DNA from 4 places in the Methylobacterium sp. J-001 genome. Region 1 is predicted to be linked to each of the others. Evidence: predicted binding sites of a transcription regulator. Region 1 holds the regulator's gene; each other region holds the start of a gene.
The links. Region 1 encodes PhoB, which activates phosphate uptake and scavenging genes when phosphate is short. Its sites were predicted from a motif close to TGTCATNNANCTGTCAT; they were not measured.
Positions count from the first base shown of each region.

Region 2: a site for PhoB is predicted at 2,194-2,210, ahead of MKK65_RS28460 (inorganic phosphate transporter). Genes of this name have one in related genera too.
Region 3: a site for PhoB is predicted at 1,523-1,539, ahead of phnC (phosphonate ABC transporter ATP-binding protein). Genes of this name have one in related genera too.
Region 4: a site for PhoB is predicted at 1,704-1,720, ahead of MKK65_RS16700 (acid phosphatase). Genes of this name have one in related genera too.

Region 1 covers NZ_JAKSYN010000115.1:73,297-77,504, forward strand. Annotated here, with positions in the region: gene pstB (phosphate ABC transporter ATP-binding protein PstB) at 1-641, shown strand, start outside; gene phoU (phosphate signaling complex protein PhoU) at 959-1,681, shown strand; gene phoB (phosphate regulon transcriptional regulator PhoB) at 1,846-2,541, shown strand; gene MKK65_RS12820 (protein-disulfide reductase DsbD family protein) at 2,559-4,208, opposite strand, start outside.
Region 2 covers NZ_JAKSYN010000214.1:18,401-22,608, reverse strand. Annotated here, with positions in the region: gene MKK65_RS28470 (MucR family transcriptional regulator) at 1-166, shown strand, start outside; gene MKK65_RS28465 (hypothetical protein) at 182-409, shown strand; gene MKK65_RS28460 (inorganic phosphate transporter) at 513-2,141, opposite strand; gene MKK65_RS28455 (autotransporter domain-containing protein) at 2,675-4,208, shown strand, end outside.
Region 3 covers NZ_JAKSYN010000214.1:11,328-15,535, forward strand. Annotated here, with positions in the region: gene phnD (phosphonate ABC transporter substrate-binding protein) at 1-494, opposite strand, end outside; gene phnC (phosphonate ABC transporter ATP-binding protein) at 629-1,477, opposite strand; gene MKK65_RS28430 (winged helix-turn-helix transcriptional regulator) at 1,714-2,067, opposite strand; gene MKK65_RS28435 (nuclear transport factor 2 family protein) at 2,231-2,605, shown strand; gene MKK65_RS28440 (chloramphenicol acetyltransferase) at 2,813-3,445, opposite strand; gene MKK65_RS28445 (DUF1045 domain-containing protein) at 3,438-4,124, opposite strand; gene MKK65_RS28450 (ceramide glucosyltransferase) at 4,151-4,208, opposite strand, start outside.
Region 4 covers NZ_JAKSYN010000135.1:91,568-95,775, reverse strand. Annotated here, with positions in the region: gene MKK65_RS16705 (TonB-dependent siderophore receptor) at 1-573, opposite strand, end outside; gene MKK65_RS16700 (acid phosphatase) at 708-1,574, opposite strand; gene MKK65_RS16695 (hypothetical protein) at 1,774-2,337, shown strand; gene MKK65_RS16690 (hypothetical protein) at 2,334-2,777, shown strand; gene MKK65_RS16685 (alpha/beta fold hydrolase) at 2,846-3,703, opposite strand; gene dapD (2,3,4,5-tetrahydropyridine-2,6-dicarboxylate N-succinyltransferase) at 3,727-4,208, opposite strand, start outside.

The sequences.
Region 1 (4,208 bases):
CCGGCTGCGGCAAGTCCACCCTGCTGCGCTGCTTCAACCGGATCTACAGCCTCTACCCCGAGCAGCGGGCGGAGGGTCAGATCCTGCTCGACGGCCAGAACGTGCTGGATCCGTCCGTCGATCTGAACGATCTGCGCGCGCGCATCGGCATGGTCTTCCAGAAGCCGACGCCGTTCCCGATGTCGATCTACGACAACGTCGCCTTCGGGCTGCGCCTTTACGAGAAGCTGCCGAAATCCGAACTCGACGGGCGGGTGGAGCAGGCTTTGCGCAAGTCCGCCCTCTGGGACGAGGTGAAGGACAAGCTGCGCCAGCCCGGCACCGGCCTCTCGGGCGGGCAGCAGCAGCGCCTGTGCATCGCCCGCACCGTGGCCCAGAGCCCGGAGGTGATCCTGTTCGACGAGCCGACTTCGGCGCTGGACCCGATTTCCACGGGGCGCATCGAGGAGCTGATCGAGCAGCTGCGCGACGAGTTCACCATCGTGATCGTCACGCATAATATGCAGCAGGCGGCCCGCATCTCGCAGTTCACCGCCTTCATGTATCTGGGTGAATTGATCGAATTCGGCCCCACCAATCGGATGTTCATGAACCCTGTGGAGCAGCGCACCCAGGACTACATCACCGGCCGCTTCGGCTGAAGCATTCGACCGACAATTGAACACGGCTCATACGCAGCGCTGTGAGCCGCCATCAAGATGAGGAGGCGCGCCTGATCGTAAGATCGCCAGGCGCGACTTCGGAACAAGCCTCGTTGATACGGGAACATCGGCGGAGGCTGCCTGCTTGTCGATGCGTGTTGATTTCAGGGTGCGGATCCTGACCTCTCCGCATCATGTTCTCGACTGTGACAGGGACTGGGTACCGGGGAACGCGCCGCGGTATCCGTGATCGTAGCAGCGGGTTTCCGCCAGACCTCGCGGATCAAGGTTTGCGGGACGCCATCGAAGGATCCACCATGCCGGGCCATATCGTCAGCTCCTACGACACCGATCTGGATGACCTGCGCCGCTCGATCTCCGAGATGGGCGGCGTGGCCGAGAAGATGGCCGCCGAGGCAACCGACGCCCTGGTCCGCCGGGACGACACCCTCGCGCAAGCGGTGATCCTCGCCGACAAGCGTCTCGACGCGCTCCAGCGCGACATCGAGGAGCGGGCGGTGCTGCTCATCGCCCGGCGCCAGCCGCTGGCGATCGACCTACGCGAGACCATCTCGGCGATCCGCGTTTCCGGCGACTTGGAGCGGATCGGGGATCTCGCCAAGAACGTCGCCAAACGCGTCGTCGCGATCTCGGATCAGGCGCCCGCGCAGAAGATCGTCCTCGGCGTGCGCCACATGAGCGACCTCGCCGAGGCGCAGCTCAAAGATATCCTCGACGCTTATGCGAGCCGTGACGTCAAAGCGGCCTACGATGTCTGGGAGCGGGACGGGGAGATCGATGCGCTGTACAATTCACTGTTCCGCGAACTCCTGACCTACATGATGGAGGATCCGCGCAATATCTCGTTCTGCACGCATCTCCTGTTTTGCGCCAAGAACGTCGAGCGGATCGGAGACCACACCACCAATATCGCCGAGACGATCCACTATCTCGCAACCGGTGAGACGCTGGCCGGAGAGCGCCCGAAGAACGACGCGTCGAACTACGCGACGGTCGGTCCCGCCGCCACGGCCCCGTAACGCGGGGACCATGCAGCACACGATGCGGCCTGGGGGCAGAATGCGATGAGTGGCGCACGCGGGTTGAGGGATCGCGGCGTCTGTCGCACCATCTGCCTGCGCGCGCCATCCAACGCGGACGAGCCGTCCGGTGCCGTCTACGGAACAGGTTATCGAACGTGAGCATGCAAGTCCTGATCGTCGAGGACGAGGAGGCCCTGACCACCCTGCTGCGGTACAACCTTGAGGCCGAGGGCTTCCTGGTGGATTCAGCCGCGCGCGGCGACGATGCTGAGCTGCTCCTGGCCGAGCGCACGCCTGATCTCGTCCTGCTCGACTGGATGCTGCCGGGCCTCTCGGGGATCGAGCTGTGTCGCCGCATCCGGGCCCGGCGCGAGACCGAGCGGCTGCCGGTCATCATGCTCACCGCCCGGGGCGAAGAGGGCGATCGTGTCCGCGGCCTCGGTACGGGCGCGGACGATTACATCGTCAAGCCGTTCTCGGTCCCTGAGCTGCTCGCTCGGGTGCGGGCGCTGCTGCGCCGGGCCAAGCCGGCCCATGTCGCGGACCGGCTGGCAGCCGGCGATATCGAGCTCGACCGCACCGGCCACCGGGTCCGCCGCGCCGGCGAGGAGCTTCATCTCGGACCGACCGAGTTCCGCCTGCTCGAATTTCTGATGCTGGCGCCCGGCCGGGTCTTCTCCCGCGAGCAGCTCCTCGATGGTGTCTGGGGGCACGACGTCTATATCGACGAGCGCACCGTGGATGTGCATGTCGGGCGCCTGCGCAAGGCCCTCAATGCTCCGCGGCAGGCCGACCCGATCCGCACGGTGCGGGGCTCGGGCTACGCCTTCGACGAGACATTCTCGCTGGAAGCCTAGCTGCGCTCAGGGACAATTCAGCGGGTCAGAGCCGCGCTCTTGCCCGCGGCCGGCACCGTCTCCAGGGCTGACAGAACCGTCCCCTCGGTGAGGATCTGCGGCAGCACCTGCGGCTCGCCGCTTCCCGCGTAAAGCAGGTAGAGCGGCACGCCGCTGCGCCCGTGCTTCTCCAGGAGGCGGGTGATCTCGGGATTCTGGTTGGTCCAGTCGCCCTTCAGGTAGGTAACACCCCGGTCGGCCATCGCTTGTCGCACCGCCTTCGTCGAGAGCGATGTCGTCTCGTTGACCGCGCAGGTGATGCACCAGGCGGCGGTCATGTTCACGAAGACCGGCCGGCGCTCGTTCACCAGGGCATCGAGGCGGGCCTGGGTGAACGGCTCGACGCCGTTGGCGGCAGCCTGGGCGGGGGCAGCGGCTCGCTCGTGGCCGAGGCTCAGCGTCAGGGCGGCGACCGCCAGGATCGTCAGCACCGCAAGACCCTGAGCGATCCGCCCGGCCCGGGGGGCCGCGGCGTGTCCGTGCTCCCAGGCCCAGGCGGCAAAGCCCACCAGGACGAGGCCGAACAGCCCGGCGAGCAGCCCCTGCGGCCCCACCTGCTGCGCCAGGACCCAGACCAGCCAAGCCACCGTAGCGTAGACCGGGAAGGCCAGGACCTGCTTCAGGGTCTCCATCCACGCGCCCGGACGTGGCAGCGCCCGCAGGGCCGGCGGCCACAGGGTGAGCGCCAGGAACGGTAAGGCGAGGCCCAATCCGAGACTGGCAAACACGGCAAGCGCGACGCCGGCGCTCTGGGTCAGGGCGAAGCCCACTGCCGAACCCATGAACGGCGCCGTGCAGGGCGTCGCCACCAGGGTCGCAAGCACGCCCGTGAAGAACGATCCACTCAGACCGGAGCGCCGGGCCAGCCCGTCGCCAAGGCCGGCGAGCCGGCCGCCGAGATGGACCACGCCGGATAGGCTGAGGCCCATGGCCAGGAGCAGGTAGGCGAGCCCGGCCACCACGGCGGGCGATTGCAGCTGAAAACCCCAGCCGATCGCCGCCCCGCCGCCCTTCAAGGCGAGCAGCAGGCCGGCCAGCCCGAGGAAACTGACCAGCACGCCGGCCGTATAGGCGAGACCGTGCAGCCGCAGGCGGGCGGGACTCTCGCCCGCATGCCGCAGGAGGCCGAGCACCTTGATCGATAGGACCGGGAAGACGCAGGGCATCAGGTTGAGGATCAGGCCGCCGAGGAAGGCGAGCCCTGCCGCGGTAGCGAGGGTCAGGACGTCGAAGGCAGGGGCGGGCGGCGGCGGAGTCGCGGTTTCGGACGCCGTCGCCGGAGCCGGCAGCACCGGCTCGTCGCCATACGCGAAGGCGAGGCGGTGGCTACCGACGCCCGTCGCTTCCTCGACGGTCAGCACGCCGGGCAGGGCGGCCGGTGCCGGCTCAGCCGGATTGCTTCGGGCGAGGGTGAGATGCAGGCCGGATGCGTCGACCGTCATCACCTGGGCGGCGGCATTGTCGATCGCGGTCTCGGAATAGGGGAAGAAGGACGCGCCCTTGATCGTCTCGGGCTTGAGGCCGGTGGCGGCGAAATCGAGCTGCAGCGTATCGCCCTGGCTCGAGAGGCGCAGTGGCCAGAGCGCCGGTGCGGGCAGGGCGGCCCGGGCGCGCTCGAACAAAGCGGT
Region 2 (4,208 bases), on a different contig from region 1:
GTCGTACAAAACGCTCAAGCGCCACCTCACCGCCAACGGCCTGACGCCCGAGCGCTACCGGGCCAAGTTCGGCCTGCCCGCCGATTATCCGATGGTCGCTCCGGGCTACGCCGCGCGGCGCTCCGAGATTGCCCGGGCGATCCAGCTCGGCAACCAGGTCGGTTGAGCGATGGCCTGCGCCATGACCCGGCCTGTCCATGGGCTTTCCGAGATGGACCGCTCCGCGGCGATCCTGGACCGCATCGCCGATACGCTCCACCTGCCGGTCGCCGCATTCTTCCCGGATGAGCCGGAACCGAGTGAGATCGTGGTCCAGGCGGCGGACCTCGTGACGGCCTTCATGGCGATCGAGACCGTCGCCGCACGCCGGACCTGTCTGGCCTATGTGCGCGCCATGGCGCGCCCCTGAGACGTCCCGAATAGCCGGGACTGAAAGCGACAGGGCCGCTTCCGCCGATCGCGGAAACGGCCCTGCCTGTCTGAACGCCCGCCCGGGGGGCGGGATTGCCGCGTCAGAACACGTAGCGCAGGATGTAGAACAGCACCGCCGCCAGGGTGATGGCGGCCGGCAGGGTCAGCACCCAGGCGAGCGCCATGTTGCGCACCGTGGCCATCTGCAGGCCCGAGCCGTTGGCCGCCATCGTGCCGGCGACGCCCGACGACAGGATATGCGTGGTCGAGACCGGCAGGCCGTACAACTCGGCGAGCCCGATCGTGCCCGCGGCGACGATCTCGGCCGACGCGCCCTGGGCGTAGGTGAGGTGGGTCTTGCCGATCCGCTCGCCCACCGTCACGACGATGCGCTTCCAGCCCACCATCGTGCCGAGGCCGAGCGCCAGCGCGACGCAGACCTTCACCCAGCCCGGAATATAGCGGGTGCCGTCGTTGAGCAGCCCGGTATAGCTCTTCAGGGTCGCCTTCTCGGCCTCCGACAGATCGGCCCCGGCGGCCGGCAGCAGCCGCACCGCGTCGGCGGCGAGGTACATGTCGCTGCGCATGTTCTCCGTCTGGGCGGCCGGCACCGTGCGGATCGCGCCGTAGTTCTTCACGCTGGTGGCGATGCCGGTCGAGAGCGCGGCGAGCGCGGCGTAGACCGGCGGCTTGTTCAGATCCTTGGACTTCAGCGCGTCCGTCACCGTGTCGCGGGCCTGCGCAACTTCCGGCAGGGCCGTCTCGCCGGCCCGGGTGGAGAAGACTTGGCTCGCCGCCATCGAGGTCTGGATGAAGGCCGGGGTCGTGGAATCCGACATGGTCCGGTTGAGCGCGTAGGCCGTCGGGGCGGCGCCGATCAGGATCAGCATGATCAGGCCCATGCCCTTCTGCCCGTCATTGCCGCCGTGGAAGAACGACACCAGGGTGCAGGTCAGGATCAGGATGCCGCGGATCCACACCGGCGGCGGCGCCTCGCTCTGGGGGGCCTCGTAGAGGTCCTTGCGCCGCACCGCGAATTTCAGCGCGAGCAGCAGCAGCGCCGCGAGCACGAAGCCGCAGACGGGCGAGAACAGCAGGGCCTTGAAGACGTTGAGCACCTGGTTCCAATCCACCCCGGCGGTGCGGGTGCCGCCGTTCATCAGCTGGTTGGCGAGGCCGACGCCGATCACCGAGCCGATCAGCGCGTGCGACGAGGAATTGGGCAGGCCGAAGGCCCAGGTCCCGAGATTCCAGATGATGGCGGCGAGCAGCAGCGCGAAGATCATCGCGTAGCCGGCCCCCGAGCCGACATGCAGGATCAGCTCCACCGGCAGCAGGGTGACGATGGCGTAGGCCACCGCGCCGGAGGACAGCATCACCCCCAGGAAGTTGAAGAAACCCGACCAGACCACCGCCACCAGCGGCGGCATCGAATGGGTGTAGATCACCGTCGCCACGGCGTTGGCGGTGTCGTGGAATCCGTTCACGAACTCGAAGGCGAGGGCGATCAGAAGGGCCAGCCCGAGCAGCGCGAAGGCTCCGTAGGCCAGGGGCGCTTCGCCGACCGCGTTCATGTCGGTGACGAGGCTCACCACCGCGTAGCCGAGGCCGGCCACCAGCACCGACAGGAAGGCGATCACGCCGGCCATCGGCGTCCCGGATTCGAGGCGCGGACTGCCTTCGGGCCTGACTCTCGTTATGGGCGGCGACATTACGGCGGAATCGGACATGGGCCCTCGCGTTGACTCGTCTTCGGAAGCGAGGCGGGATTAGGATTGCGGGATGACGGTTCAGTGACGTTTTACAGGTCGGATTCGACGAAGCATTATATTCGTTCGTCTTCTGCAAATGATCCGAAGATATTAATTGGGACGAGGTCTAGTCCGTCTTCCCAAAGCCTTGGGCCCAGGTATTTACTGATCGGGCGCCGGCCAGTCCGTGTGCCGAAATCAGACATCCAACCGCGGATCGTGCGAGCCTGAAACGAAGGATTCGCGTTGCGCCAGGCGCCGCGCGGGAAGATTTTTTGGCCGGATTTCAGATCGATGCTTAGGGTATTGCCGGTAAGAGTCACAACAGATTTGTGCCGGCTAAGATATGGATCTGTTGCAAGTGGGATACAATTGACGATTCAAGTTATTATGACTTCATTATGACGCATGCGACCGTGTCGTTTCCGCTAAATCACCCGCCGCAGGCCGAATGGCCGCAGGCTTGGGGGCCGGGAATGAAACTTTGCTACGGGGTCTCGATCGCGACCTTGATGGTCGCTGCATATAGTTCGGGTGTGCAGGCGCAGACCGCCAACACGACTGCATCGGATGTCAACGTCCTCAATCTGCTGGCCCCGTTCCTGTCGCTCAATGCGACGGCGGCCGGGCAGGCGACGCTGGACTTGAACCTGGCGCAGACAGCCGTGCTGAATAACGGCGCCGGGCTCGCCCGGCAGCAATTGGCGATCAGCGACAAGAACCTCCTGGCGTCGGCCAGCAACAACCTGTCCTCGGTAGGGCTCGGCTCTTATGGCGTTGCCGCCAATATCGGCGGCGGCCTCCCCGGCCAGAATCCGATCAACGGCCGCGTCCCGCAGCAGCGCATCGGCGGTCTCGGCCCGCAGCTCGGGCCGATCTTCCAGCGTGGCCTCGCCCAGGGCACCAACGGCGCGCTCGGCAGCGTGATCAATCTGCTGGTCGATGCCAACACGTTCACGGGCAACAACCTGGGCGTCGCCAAGAACTACTTTGCCAACGGCGCGGCCAACAACCCGAGCGTGACACCGGCCAACTACGTGGCGACACCCGCCGTTGCGCCGGCGGGCTATAGCCTGCCCAGAGCCAACGGCCTGCCCAACACCATCAACAGCGTCTACGACCTCGGCTACGGCGTCACGAACACGCAAGCCGGCCAGGACGTCTATGGATCCTCCCGGCCCGTTCAGGTCGCGCCGAGCCGCTTCAATGCCTTCGACCCGACGGCGCTCAACGGCATCGCCACCAACCCGTCCTTCCCGAGCGGGCACACCACCTACGCGTATACGAGCGGCTATCTGCTGGCGATGCTGGTGCCGCAGCAATACCAGAGCCTGCTGCTGCGCGCGTCCGAGTACGGCGAGAGCCGTATCGTCCTCGGCGTGCACTACCCGCTCGACGTGATCGGCAGCCGCGCGCTCGCCGCCTACGACCTCGCGCAAGCCTTCACCAACCCGGCCTACATCAACAACGCGGCGATGACCGGGCGGGCGATCAACATGCCGAGCCAGTTCGTCCAGGCCCAGGGCCAGCTTCAGGCCTACCTCGCCGCCCAGTGCGGCAACACCGTCGCGGCCTGCGCCGGCAGCGCCGCCAACATGGCCGGCAATCCCTATGTCCCCTCTGCCGCCAACCAGGCCGCCTACCAGGCCCGCCTGACCTACGGCCTGCCGACCCTCACCTTCGCCCAGGCCCCGCGCGAGGCCGCCCCCGCGGGCGGGCCGGACGCCTCGATCCTGCTCGCGCCCCTCTACGGCGGATCGACTTCGGCCGCCCGCACGCTCGCGCCGAACGGCGGCCTCTACGGCCAGCTTGCGACCGAGACGATCAACCAGATCGTGGTCAACACCGAGACCAACGCGCTCGCCGCCTTCTACGGCAGCCCGCTGAGCTACTGGAGCCGCATCGACCTGTATTCCGCCGCCGGATATTTCGGGAACGTCACCGGCACCCTGCGGATGGACACGAGCGACCGCCTCGGCATCGATGTCGGCATCGGCCAGGGCGGCGCGCTCTACGCCAATGGCACCATCGCCGGCACCGTCTCGG
Region 3 (4,208 bases), on a different contig from region 1:
CCGGCCCGCTTCAGGAAGAAGCGCGGCGCCTGGTTGCCTGAGGTGGAGTTCGGGTCGACGAGGGCGAGGTTCTTGCCCTTGAGGTCATCGACGCTTTTGTACGGGCTGGAGGCCAGCACGTAGAGCACCGAGTAATAGCCCGAGGCGCCGGTCTCGTGCTGCGGGTTCACGAGCGGCTCGATCTTCACGCCGGTCATCACGGCCCGGGAGAACGAGACGGCGCCGTAGAACGCGATCTGGATGTTGCCGGCCCGCTGGCCCTCGATCACGGCAGCGTAGTCGCTGGCGACCCGCAGCTTCACCGGCACGCCGATCGTCTTGGTCAGGTAATCCGCCAGGGGGGCATAGCGGTCGTTGGTGCCGCTGGCGTTCTCCATCGGGATGACCGCCAGGGTTAGCTCGGGATACTTGGCCTTCCAGTCCTGGGCCGTGGCCGGCAGGCCGAGGAGGGTGAACGCCGCCGCGGCGGCGGCAAGGGTGCGTCGGGTGATCATCGTGTGGTCCTCAAAGTGGTCTCGGGCGCGGAATTGGCCGGCCGCGCGCTCGGCGCATCCGATCCGGTCAGGCGTTTCCGTCCGTTGTTGTTGGGAGCCTCAAGCACAGTGCACCGGTGACCGGCGCCAATGGCTCAGACGCCGATGGCAGCCTCGCGGATGGGCTGAGCCGGCACGAGGCCGGGCAGCCCTGGCATGGCGGCCCGCTGCTCCGCCTCGCGCGCCGCGGAATCGTCGAGCACCTCACCGGCCTCCAGACCGTAGAGGCGGCGCGCCACGTCCTCGGTGAGGTCGAACGGGCCGCCCTCGAACACCACCCGGCCGGCGGCGAGCCCGACGAGGCGGTCGCAATAGGCGCGGGCGAGGTCCAGGGAGTGCAGGTTGCACAGCACGGTGATGCCGTAGCGCCGGTTCACGGCGGCCAGGGCATCCATCACCAGGCGGGTGTTGCGCGGGTCCAGTGAGGCCACCGGCTCGTCGGCCAGCAGGATCTCGGGCTCCTGCACGAGCGCGCGGGCGATGGCGACGCGCTGCTGTTGCCCGCCCGACAGGCCATCGGCCCGCTGGCCGGCGAATTCGCCCATATCGAAGCTTTCCAGGGCGGCGAGCGCCATGGCCCGGTCCTCGTCCGACCACATCCGGAGCAGGGCGCGGTGGGTCGGCACGTGGCTGAGGCGGCCCATCAGCACGTTGGTCATCACGTCGAGGCGGCCGACCAAGTTGAATTGCTGGAAGATCATGGCGCAGCGGGTGCGCCATTCCCGCAGGGGCCGGCCCGTCAGGCCGGTGACATCGCGCCCGTCATAGAGGATGCGTCCGGAACTCGGGTCGGCCAGGCGGTTGATCAGACGCAACAAGGTCGATTTGCCGGCTCCGGACCGACCGATGACGCCGACGAAGCTGCCCCGCTCGATCTTCAGTGAAACGCCGTCGACGGCACGGCGGCCGCTGTATTGACGTGTCAGGTCTTCGACGACGAGCATAAATATCGGTCCGCTGCGGAATGGGCGCAGCTAAACGCCTCTTCGGCGACAATTGGATGACGAATACAATTCCTTTTATTTAGTCGGCGCACAAATCTGGTGTCGTGGCGCCTGGACAACCGGCGGCGCGACGGCGTCTTCCGTCGCGACGGTCCGACGGGGCTTGCGCAGCCAAACGCTGCATCTGTGTCGGCGCTGTCCACGGAGCCCCGCAGGGACCTCGCGCCCGCGTCCCCTCAGGCGGCGTCCGGTACCGACGCAACCCCGTGGGTTTCACCCCAAGTCTTGAGCGCCATGATCACGGGCCCGAGCGTCCGGCCGCGGGCGGTCAGGCTGTACTCAACCTTGGGCGGGACCTGAGGATAGATTGTCCGATCGACGAGCCCGTCCGCCTCCAAATCCCGTAGCTGGTTGGTGAGCATCCGCTGCGTGCAGTTTTGCAAGATCCGTCGCAACGCACCGAAGCGCATCGGACCCGCCAGCAAATGAAAGAGGATCACGCCCTTCCATTTTCCGTCGATCAACTGAAGTGTCGCTTCGACCGGGCAGCCGGGCCCGCAATCCAGACGCGAATGACGAGTGCGCGCCATAGTGGTATCCTTATCGACACTATCTGCTGTTCATGTGCGTTCTTGCGCAGGACGGCACGATACCTATCCTGTCTCTCATTCAGCAAGTCGAAGAACAGGACGCGTCCCGCGTGCTGTCAGGCTTCCGCTGCGGAAGCCATCGACGGCAAGACTGGAGATGACGATGGACAGCGGCGCACTGAGAATCGTGCAGGACTGGTACCGGACCGGAAATCCCGATCTGTTGTCGCCGGACATCGAATGGCGGGTGCTGGAGAGCTTTCCTGCGGGCGGGATCTATCGTGGGCGGGACGACGTCATCGGTCGCTTCTTTCCATCCGTGAAGGCGCATTTCAGCGCCTACGAAACACATCCGAAGACATTCATGGCCGACGGCGAAACCGTCATCACGACCGGCCTCTATCGCATTTCCAGCCCGTCCGGCGTTCCCGGCGAAGCGGATTTCGCGCATGTTTGGACGGTCCGCGACGCATCCCTCGTGGCATTCCGGCAGATCGCGGACACCGCCGCGATCAACGCGCGATCAATGCGCGCTTAGGAGGATGCTGATGTCGGAGCGTCCTGATCTTGGGCGTGGCTCGCATCGAACCCCTGGATGATCGGCTCCCGATCGCTCCGGAAGATGCACGGATGGGAACGATCAGCCGAAGCCTGAGACGGGTTTTCTAAGTCCGCTGCCGCTCGCGCGTTCCGCCTCGAGGACAGACCGTGCGTCGCCTTGGCGTACGCTCGACATGGCGGAGCGCTACGCTCCCGCCCAGCTCGCGTACCGCTCCAGAAATTCTTCGATGCGAAGCGCGCGGAAGTCCGGAAGCGCCCGGCGCAGGCGCTCGTGGTCCCAATCCCACCAGGCGAGACGCTCCAGCCGCTCGGCGATCGGCTCGGGAAAGCGGCGGCGCACCGGCCGGGCCGGATTGCCGACGACGATCGTGTAGGCCGGGACATCCCGCGTGACGATCGCCCCCGCCCCCACCACCGCGCCGGTGCCGATGGTTCGGCCTGGCAGGACCACCACGCCGTGGCCGATCCAGACGTCATGGCCGATGGTCACCGGGCTCGCCCGGCGGCGCGCGAAGAAGGCATCCTCATCCGCCTCCTCGGGCCAGTAGGCATGGGCGCGGTAGGTAAAATGCGCTTGGCTTGCGCGCTCCATCGGGTGGTTGCCCGGGTTGATCCGCACGCTGGCGGCAATCGAGCAGAACTTGCCGATGGTGGTGTAGATCACCTCGCCATCCTGGGCGATGTAGGAATAATCGTCGAGGACGCTTTCGGTCAGGCGCGTGCGCGGGCCGATCTCGGTGTAGCGGCCGAGATGGCACTCGACGATCCGGGCGCTCGGATCGATTGCGGGAGCGAGGCCGAGATGCGGCTCAGCCATGGTCGCCCCCGAAGGGCAGGCGCGCGAGGAGCCGGAACGGCTCGGACCCGTCCTGGGACAGGAGGTACACGGCATCGATCACCGCGGGCGCCGGCCTCGAGGCCGCGTAGGCTTCGGTCAGGCGTCTGAGCCAGGCGGCGCGGTCGGGCTCCGGCAGGGCGTCGGTCAGCGTCATGTGGAACCGGAAGGCTTCGAAGACATACGGGTAACCCCAGCGGGCCAGCAGCGCGCGGCCGCGGGGATCGAGGCGCTCGGGGCGACGCTTGGCGCGCTCGGCCTCCGAGAGCGGTGACCGCAGCGGGTCGAGGGCGGCGACGCATTCGGCGGCGAGCAGCCCGAGTTCCGGCGGCGGGGCTTCGGGCACCAGGGCGAGGAACGGCCCGAGCGCGGCGACGACCAGCGGGCCCAGCGCCACCGGCGGGTGCCCGGCCGCAAGGTCCCGGGCCATGGCGAGAAGGTCGTCCTCCTCGGCCGCCGGGGCGAGGCGCAGCGGCGCCTTGAGGGTCGCGTGGAAGCCGTAGATCCGGGCGCCCGTCGTGACGGCGGCGAGATCGCCGAGCCCGTCCGGATGCGGGACCGGGGCACCGGCGGCATTGTCGTAGCCGAGCACGGCGTTGCCGAAGGCCGCGAGGCCCGAGCCGGGCGCGGGGAGCCAGTAGAGGGCGTAGCGGCGCGTCATGTCCCGGTCTCCGGCTCCCGGCGCGGTCACGCCGTCGGCGCGCAGGCGCGGTCGACGCCCGTCCGGCGCGGGCGCACATCCATG
Region 4 (4,208 bases), on a different contig from region 1:
GCCGTAGAGCCCGGAGGCCGGCCCCCGCAGGATGGTCAGCGCCTCGGCGCCGTAGGGCTCGATGCGGGGGACAGCGAAGCCGACGCCCGTCTGGCGCAGGCCGTCGCGGAAGATACCATCGTAGGTCTCGGCGAAGCCGCGGATGTAGAACGAGTCCGCGCGGGGGTCGAAGCCGAAGACGTTGCTCGACACGCCCGGCGTGTAGGCCAGCGCCTGGTTCAGGCTCTGCACGTTGCGGTCGTTGAGCTGCTCACGGGTGACAACCGAGACCGATTGCGGAGTTTCGATCAGCGGTGTGTTGGTCTTGGTCGCGGTGGGGCTCACGCGCGCGACGTAGCCGGTGATCCCGGAGGGGCCGCCGCCGCCGCCGCTGGTGGCCGCGCTGTTGCCGTCGCCGCCGCTGACATTGGCGCCCCCGAAGCTGGCTCCGGCCGGGACCGTGGAGGCGGGTCGGGTGGCCTCCACGGAGATCTCGTTGAGCTGCACGGCACCCTGCGCAGCGGCCTGGGACGTGACGGCGGCGGTGGCCAGAGCCGTGGCGGTGACAAGTAACCCGAGGCGGGTGGAACGCATGGACGTGGAACCCTGAGATGCGCCGTTCCTTGGCGCTTCAATCACAGGATCAACCGTTCACGGGCTCTCGATCAAGCGGAAAACGTGTTTTAAATCACACACTTAGAAGTCTTCAAATCTGACATTATTCGTATTCAAAACTCTAGTGGAGGCTCGCGCAGGGCCTCCGCTTCGCGGGTGCAAACAGCCTGGTCGGGTGCTGCACCGCCTGCGGAGAGGGCGCCTCGCAGCTCGGTCCGGGCCTTGTCCAGATCGGCCCGGAAGCCTGGATCGCCCATCAGCGTGGCGAGGACCGAGGAGCCGGTGATCCGCCCGGCCGCGACGTCGCTGAGCCAGTGCACGCCGCAGACGACACGGCTCTCGCCGTAGGCCCGGCCCCGGGCCAGGATCGCGGTGGCTTTCTCGGGTACCAGGGAGGCCAGGATCAGCGCGTAGGCCCAGCCCTGGGTGGCGTGCCCGGACGGGTAGCTGAAGCTGTCGGTGAGCGCCTGGGTCCGCTGCACGCAGATCGGCGCCTCGTTGCCCACGAACGGGCGAAGCCGGCGGTAATGCACCTTCGGCCCCCGCGTCGCCCGGGCGAGGTCGAGCCGGGTGCGTTCCAGGAGGTGGAGCACCGCCGGCACCCGGGTCTGGTCGATCCGGGTGCCGAGCACGCAGGCGAAATTGTCGAGCACCGCGGACGCACCCTCCGACACGTCGTTGGCGGCGATCTCCCAGCGGGCGCTGCCCTTCAGGGCGCGGGTGCCGACGAAGGCCGCCCGGTCGGCCTTGTCGAGGGGCGCATCGTGGGCCGGTGGTGGTGGCAGGATCTGGATCGCATCGGGGCCCGCCGTCTCGGCCAGATAGGGTTTCACCGCCGGCTTGCCGGGCTTGAGCGTGTCGGCCCCCAACGATGGCGCCGCTTGCGGGTTCGCCGGTGCGGGGTGGGGCGTGTCCTCGGCGCGAACCGGAGTCGCGGCGATCAGGACGGCGAGGGCCGGCAGGGAGAGGGTGCGCAGCATCGGATCCGTAGCGGTTCGGGCGAAGGGGCGAGGACGAGGCGGGCCGCACCCGCAGACAAACGAACGGCTTGGCCGGACGGTTCAGTCCGCGCACAGGCCTCCGATCCTGTCCAGGGGCTCCCGTGACGGATGACAGACGGTTGACCCGGGCTGCCCGCCGCGCGAACGCTATGGCGTTTCCTTCCGGCTTCCCGACCGCATGGCCCAGCCCCTCGATCGCGCCCGCCTCCTGGAGGCCTTCGAAGCGCTCGGTGCCGACCTCGCTGAGCATGGGCGCTTCGTCGAACTCGCCGTCTATGGCGGCGGCGCGCTGATGCTGCAATTCGCATGGCGACGCGCCACTGAGGATGTCGATGCGGTTGTGCGGGCCGGCTACGACGAGGCGGTGCTCGCGCCTTCGGTGATCCGGGTCGCCGCGCGGATGGGGCTGGAGGCGGACTGGCTCAACGATGCCGTCGGCATGTTCACCCCGCTTGAGGAGGACGAAACCCTGTTCGCCGTGTCCGGCACGTATCCCACCGGTGGGACACCAGGACTTCGGACCGTCCTGGCTAGCCCTCCCTACCTCCTGGCGATGAAGTTGCACGCCTTGCAGAGCCTCGACCGCGGAGACCGAGACCTGAACGACGCGCGCGCCCTCGCGGCTCACCTGGGCTTAAGCGATGTGCAGGCGCTCGAGCGCCTCTATCGCTCGATCTATGGCGAGGACCCGTCGCCGGAGGTGCGAACTCGGTTTCCTGCGGTCATCAAGTCGGTGCCATGAGACCGCATTCCCTGGCGGAAGTCGTCGCGCGGGCGCGGGAGGACAGGGATTGGGAGCACCATCTGCGCGACTTCCTCGACGCCTTCTACGCCGCCGACGGCGACGTCACGCGGCAGGCGGGGTTCATCGCCGATGAGCCGGGTTTGCTCGGGCTTCCGGAGGCCGATGCGTTCCTGGGCGGGGCCGGGGAGCATCTGGCGCGGCGCTGGGGTTTGCGAATGCCCGCTTGGGTCCGGGCGGAGAGCCGGTATCTGACGACCGCCCTGTTCGTGCCCGACGACAAGGTCCTGCGGGGCTATCTCTTGTGCGTCAGCCCGGTGTCGTTCCGGACGCGGCTGATCTTCACAGGGCCGGACCCGCTCCAGCGCGCCCGCTTCCCCTACCATCGGGGCGTGATCACGATGCCGCCGGAACATGGGTTCCCGAAGGCGGAGCCCTGATGAGGCCAGGGCTCCGCCCTGGATCCGCAAAAGGTCCCGGACCTTTTGCGGATCCAGAAATTTGCCGGCTAAACCACCCGGATCGCGGCCGCCACCGCGGTGGGGAACTCCTCGTGCGGGCTGAGCGCCCCAGGGATCGCGACGCTCGTGACCTGGCCTTGGGCGATCAGCGCGTCCATCTCGGCGCCGGAGCGGCGCGGGGCCTTCTCGGGGCGCAGCACCAGGGTCGGCGGCAGGACGCCGCCGAACAGGTCCAGGAAGGCGGTGCGGTCGGCCACGGGGTCGAGGCCACCGGTGACGAAGGCGGCGGTGCCGAACCGGCCGTTCTGCTGGCGGGTGACCGCGTGCTTGGCGCGGATCACGTCCGGTGTGACGTGGGCCGGGTCCGCGTAGACATGAGCGCGCATCATCCGACCGATGATCGGCGGACTGATGTTGAGCCGGTAGAGGGCATCGCCGAGGATCGGCGCCTCCACGGCCCGGCGGATGCGGGGGAACCAGTGCGCGCGGCTCGGCATCGCGGTGGGCAGCGGCCCGCGCCAAGTCGGCGCGACCAGAACCAACCGCTCGAATGCCCGCGGGTGCCTGCGCGCTGCGGCGACCAAGTAGCCGGCTCCGTGGCCGGCCGCGACGCCGAGCGCGTAGGGGCCGGGGGCGGCGGCGAGCAGCGCATCCAGGAAGGCGTGCAGGGTGTCCGGACCGAGGGGGAGGCGGGTCCGCGGCCGGGCGCCGAAGCCCGGCCAGTCCGGCACCAGGCAGCGGTACTCCGAACCGAGGGCGCGGGCGAGATCGCGCATCTCGCCCCGGTCCGAGATCGTCGACAGGGCCGGCAGCAGGAGCGCATCGCGCCCCGTACCGATCACGTCGCAGAGGGTCGGCACCGGCCGGCCCGCTACGGTCAGGTCTAGATGCCGCGTCGTCTCCACCGGGCCACCCTCCCCTTCCACGCTTACGTGCGCAGCAGCTCGTTGATGGCGGTCTTCGAGCGGGTGCCGGCATCGACGCGCTTGACGATCACCGCGCAGTACAGGCCGGGGCCCGGGGTGCCGTCCGGCAGCGCCTTGCCGGGCATCGTGCCCGAGACCACCACGGAGTAGGGCGGCACGCGGCCGTACATGACCTCGCCGGTGGTGCGGTCGACGATCTTGGTCGAGGCGCCGATATAGACGCCCATGGACAGCACGCTGCCCTGGCCGACGATGACGCCCTCGGCCACCTCGGCGCGGGCGCCGATGAAGCAATCGTCCTCGATGATCACCGGGTTGGCCTGGAGCGGCTCGAGCACGCCGGCGATGCCGGCGCCTCCTGAGATGTGACAGTTCTTGCCCACCTGGGCGCAGGAGCCGATCGTCACCCAGGTGTCGACCATCGTGCCTTCGCCGACATGGGCACCGAGATTGACGAAGCTCGGCATCAGCACGGCGCCCGGCG